2 regions of the Agromyces atrinae genome follow, and region 2 is predicted to be linked to the other one. Evidence: riboswitches for the same ligand, from Rfam matches in the RefSeq annotation. Region 2 holds a riboswitch; the other holds the start of a gene.

Region 1 (2,382 bases), 2.0 Mb from region 2:
GTCGGAGGATGTCGCCGTGCGACTGCGGCGAGCGGGACTGCTCGGTCGCACGGTCGTGCTGAAGCTCCGCTACACCGACTTCCGCACCGTCACGCGTTCCCGCACCCTCGGTGAGCCGACCGACGTCGGGCGACGCATCTACGAGGAGGCCGTCGCCGCGTACGAGGCGCTCGGCGCCGCGGGCGAGCGCGTGAGACTCATCGGCGTGCGGGCCGAGAACCTCGCCGAACCCGGCTTCAGTGCGGCACTGTGGGACCCGGACGACGACTGGCGCGACGCCGAACGCACGATCGACGACGTCGTGAGCCGATACGGAAAGGGCAGCGTCACCCCCGCGGCCCTGCTCGGTCGCGACCGCGGCGGGCGCGTCGAGAGCTCGAAGCGGCGTGATCCTTTCCTGGAATGAACCGGGCGGGCTATCGGCGGGGCTCTGGCGCGGCTAGCGTGGAAGGATGCCCTCCATCATTGAGACCCTTGCAGACAGATTCAGCGGATTCGGCGTGAAGGCCGTCTACGGCGACCCCGTCGAGGTCGACGGCACGACGATCATCCCCGTGGCGTACACGCACTACGGCTTCGGCGTCGGTACGAGCGACGAGACCGACGACCGCAGCGAGGGCGGCGGTGGCGGCGGAGCCTCCGTTCCCATCGGCGCGTACGTGTCGCGCGGAGGAGACCTGCGCTTCGAACCGAACATCATCACGGTGCTCGTCGTCGGAATCCCGTTCGTCTGCGTCGCCGGTCGGGCCCTCGCGCGCGTCATCCGCGCCGCCAAGAAGTAGCGGCGGGTCTATACTCGTCTCGAACACGGGAGTCCGGTGAGCCGGGCTGAGAGGAAGGTTCTCAACCTTCGACCGTCGAACCTGATCTGGATCATGCCAGCGCAGGGAGTCTGACAATCTCACACCCGTGCCCTATCCATCCTTTCGAGAGGGGCACGTCACGTGCACAGTTCTGCCATCACCACTCCAGGTACGAGCGCTCCGGCGCCGAAGCGGTCGGCTTCCGACCTGTTCGGCTGGCGCGTCATCGACATCGTCATCGCCGCCGTGCTCGGCGTCGCACTGGGTCTCGTCTTCTGGGCCTGGAACTCCATCGGCTATCTCTGGTTCCAGGCCGCTGACGCCGTCACGCCCGGTTTCGGCGGCACGGCAGTCGGCATCTGGCTTCTCGCCGGTGTCGTCGGCGGTCTCGTCATCCGCAAGCCCGGCGCGGCTCTCCTCGTCGAACTGCTCGCGGCGATCGTCTCCGCGCTCATCGGCAACGTCTGGGGTATCTCGACGGTCTACTCGGGTCTCGCCCAGGGTCTCGGTGCCGAACTCGTCTTCGCGGCGTTCGCCTACCGTCGATTCGGGATCGTCACCGCGGCGCTCGCGGGTGCCGGTGCGGCCGCCGGTGCGTGGATCCTCGAGTTCTTCCTCTTCGGCAACATCGAGAAGAGCGTCGAGTTCAACATCATCTACTTCGTCTCGCTCATCGTCTCGGGCGTCGTACTCGCCGGTGTGCTCGGCTGGTTCCTCGTGAAGGCCCTCGCCGCGACGGGCGCTCTCAGCCGGTTCGCCGTCGGCAGGGAATCGCGCCGGGAGGTCTGAGCGCATGTCGGGCGGGGCACGCATCACGGCCTCCGGGTGGGGCTGGCGGCACGCCGGGCGGAAACGCTGGGCCGTGCGTGACGTCAGCGTCACGATCGAGCCGGGGGAGCGGGTGCTCCTCCTCGGGGCGTCGGGGTCCGGCAAGTCCACTCTGCTGAGTGGTCTCGCCGGGCTCCTCGGCGGTGCCGACGAGGGCGAGACCGCCGGCGAGCTCGTCGTCGACGGTCGCCGACCCGAAGAGCAGAGGGGGCGGATCGGACTGGTCCTCCAGGACCCCGACTCGCAGGTCGTGCTCGCGCGGGTCGGCGACGACGTCGCGTTCGGGTGCGAGAACCTCGGCGTCGCGCGCGACGAGATCTGGCGCCGCGTGTCGCACGCTCTCGATTCCGTCGGCCTCGATCTCCCGCTCGACCACGAGACGCGTCGTCTGTCGGGAGGGCAGAAGCAGCGGCTGGCCCTCGCGGGCGTGCTCGCGATGCAGCCGTCGCTCCTGCTCCTCGACGAGCCCACTGCCAACCTCGACCCCGTCGGCGTCGAGGAGGTACGGGATGCCGTCGCGCGCGTCGTCGCCCAGACGGAGGCGACGCTCATCGTCGTCGAGCACCGCACGCCCGTGTGGGTCGACCTCATGACGCGGGTCATCGTGCTCGATGCCGACGGCGGAGTGCTCGCCGACGGCGCGCCGGCGGACGTGTTCGGGCGCACCGCAGCGGCTCTCGCCGCCGCGGGGGTGTGGGTACCCGGTGCCTTGACCGGGCTTCCTCCTGCCCCGACGCTCACCGATGCCGCT
Region 2 (2,382 bases):
AGCTCGTGTTCTGGCCGACGCGCACGAGGAAGACCGCGATGACGTTGCGCGGCCGACGCAGCACGGTCGTGAGTGGTTGCCGTGCGCGTTCGTCGCGGTCGCGCACCGCGAGGAACTCGGGCGACTCGCTCACCCGACGTCGGAGGTAGAGCCCGACGGCGACGAGGGCGATGCTCGCGAGGAACGGCAGTCGCCACCCCCACGAGAGGAGCGCATCATCGTCGAGCGTCGCCGCGAGTACGACGAAGGCGAGGTTGCCGAGCAGCAGGCCGATGTAGACCGAACTCGAGATGAACGCGCCGCGGAAGCCGCGGCGGTCGGGCGAATGCTCGAGCGTCAGGATCACCGCGCCGCTCCACTCGCCGCCCGTCGCCGCACCCTGGGCGAGGCGGAGGATGACGAGGAGGACCGGGGCGACGGGGCCGACCTGATCGTGCGTCGGCAGCAGACCGATGAGGGCTGTCGCGCCACCCATGACGATGAGCGTCGCCACGAGGGTGCGCTGTCGACCGTACCGATCGCCGACGTAGGCGCAGATCAGTCCGCCGATCGGGCGCGCGATGAAGCCCGTTGCGAAGACTGCGAACGACAGGAGCATGCCCGCGACCGGATCGTCGCCGGGGAAGAACAGCGTCGGGAAGACGAGCGCCGCGGCGAGTCCGTAGAGGAAGAAGTCGTACCACTCGAGCATCGTGCCGAGCGTCGCCGCGGCGAGCGCCCGTCGGGGTTCTCGGGCGGGTGGTGGTGCTGTCGGCGATGCATCCGTCTGTGCATCGGCATGGTGGGCAGGGTCGATCGATAGACGTGCGCGCACGCGACATCCCTTCGCTAGTCCGAACTAGATCAGGTTCGACGGGTGTGATCTCAGCCGCGCAGTGCGGCACCCCGTGTCACTCGTGGCGAGTCTAGCCAGTCGGGTCAGTCAGCGAAGTAGAGGTGCGCGTGCAGGGAGCACGCGGGATTCCAGCCCGCGCCGCACCGCGGGCAGGCCGCGTCGTCGGCGAGGGCGCGCTGGTAGACGTCGGTGCTGAGCTCTGAACCGCACGCTCCGCAGAGGATGCCCGGCTCGTCGCGGCGATCGCGCGGCCGCACGATGACGGCATGGCCGGCGCTCTCGTCGTGGCACTCGAAGCACGGGTAGTACGTGTCGCAGCACACGAACTTGATCGCGACGACGTCGAGCGGTGTCGCGTAGTGGGCGCACCGCGTCTCGTCGTCGACCGTGCGACCGAGCACGACCGGCCGGGTCACGGGCGACTCACCAGGGGAGTCACCAGGCGATGAGGTGCGTCGGCTCGAGCACGATGACGCTCGAGTACTTCTCCGACATGGTCTCGGCGGTGAGCTTCAGTTCGGCGAGACCGTGCTCGTACTTCGCGCCGTACCGGTCGCCGATCTCGGCGAGCCACTCGCTCGCCGAGCGCTCTGAGATGCGGGCCACACCCTGCAGCACCGTCAGCTGCTCGTGGTCGTCGCCGGCCTCGAGGTGGGCGAGCGCGTGCTCGTTCTCGCGCAGGTTCTTGACCTTCGCGGTCGCCGGCTCGGAGAAGATCACGACGGCGCCGTCGTGCCACAGGAACCAGACGGGCACGGCGTGCGGAAATCCGTTGCGCCCGATCGTCGTGATCCAGATGATCTGCTCGCTCTCGAGGCGTGCGAGTGAACGCGCGTGGACGTCGTTCGCGGTGTCCCAGGTGAATCGCTCGGTCATGATCTCCCCATCTCCGCCGGCTCGTGCGCGGCTCATCCCACGCTAGCCGGGGCGGCTGGCACTCGGCTCATGCCCGTCTATCGCGAAGCGACGGCGAAGAGGAGCAGCCCGACCAGGACTCCGAGCAGCGTGACGGGCACGGTGCGCACGACGATGTTGGTGAGGAGCGCGCGGCGGCGGAGACCGCGGTCGTCGACGCGCGGCGGTGGCTCGACGACGTCATCGCGCAACAGGGGCATGCGCACGATCATAACTGTAAGCGTTTGCATGTCACGACACGCGATCGGGTGTCATCCGTCACCGTGCCCGCCGCACGACGAACGCCCGGCCGACGGATCGACCGGGCGTTCGTGGGTGAGACTAGGCGGTTGCCGCCGCGCGCTTCGGCAGCACCCAGCCGGGACGCACGAAGTGGCACGTGTAGCCGTTCGGGTACTTCTCGAGGTAGTCCTGGTGCTCGGGCTCGGCCTCCCAGAACGGACCGGCGGGCTCGATCTCGGTGGCGACCGGGCCGGGCCAGATGCCCGACGCGTCGACGTCGGCGATGGTGTCGCGTGCGATCGACTCCTGCTCGGGCGACTGCGGGAAGATCGCCGAGCGGTAGCTCGTGCCGATGTCGTTCCCCTGACGGTTCTTCGTCGACGGGTCGTGCACCTGGAAGAAGAACTCCA

Evidence for each region. A riboswitch is a leader RNA that binds a small molecule or an ion and turns the genes downstream of it on or off. The one in region 2 is predicted to bind thiamine pyrophosphate.
Region 1: linked by a shared signal. The riboswitch ahead of BJ972_RS05295 (ECF transporter S component) and the one ahead of BJ972_RS14400 (MFS transporter) in region 2 are both predicted to bind thiamine pyrophosphate.

Annotation. Positions count from the first base shown of each region.
Region 1 is NZ_JACCBI010000001.1:1,083,614-1,085,995, reverse strand. It holds gene BJ972_RS05305 (DNA polymerase IV) at 1-406, shown strand, start outside; gene BJ972_RS05300 (spore germination protein GerW family protein) at 453-782, shown strand; TPP riboswitch at 798-907, shown strand; gene BJ972_RS05295 (ECF transporter S component) at 945-1,592, shown strand; gene BJ972_RS05290 (ABC transporter ATP-binding protein) at 1,597-2,382, shown strand, end outside.
Region 2 is NZ_JACCBI010000001.1:3,108,029-3,110,410, forward strand. It holds gene BJ972_RS14400 (MFS transporter) at 1-814, opposite strand, end outside; TPP riboswitch at 804-898, opposite strand; gene BJ972_RS14405 (CHY zinc finger protein) at 919-1,251, opposite strand; gene BJ972_RS14410 (pyridoxamine 5'-phosphate oxidase family protein) at 1,271-1,711, opposite strand; gene BJ972_RS14415 (hypothetical protein) at 1,789-1,950, opposite strand; gene msrA (peptide-methionine (S)-S-oxide reductase MsrA) at 2,072-2,382, opposite strand, start outside.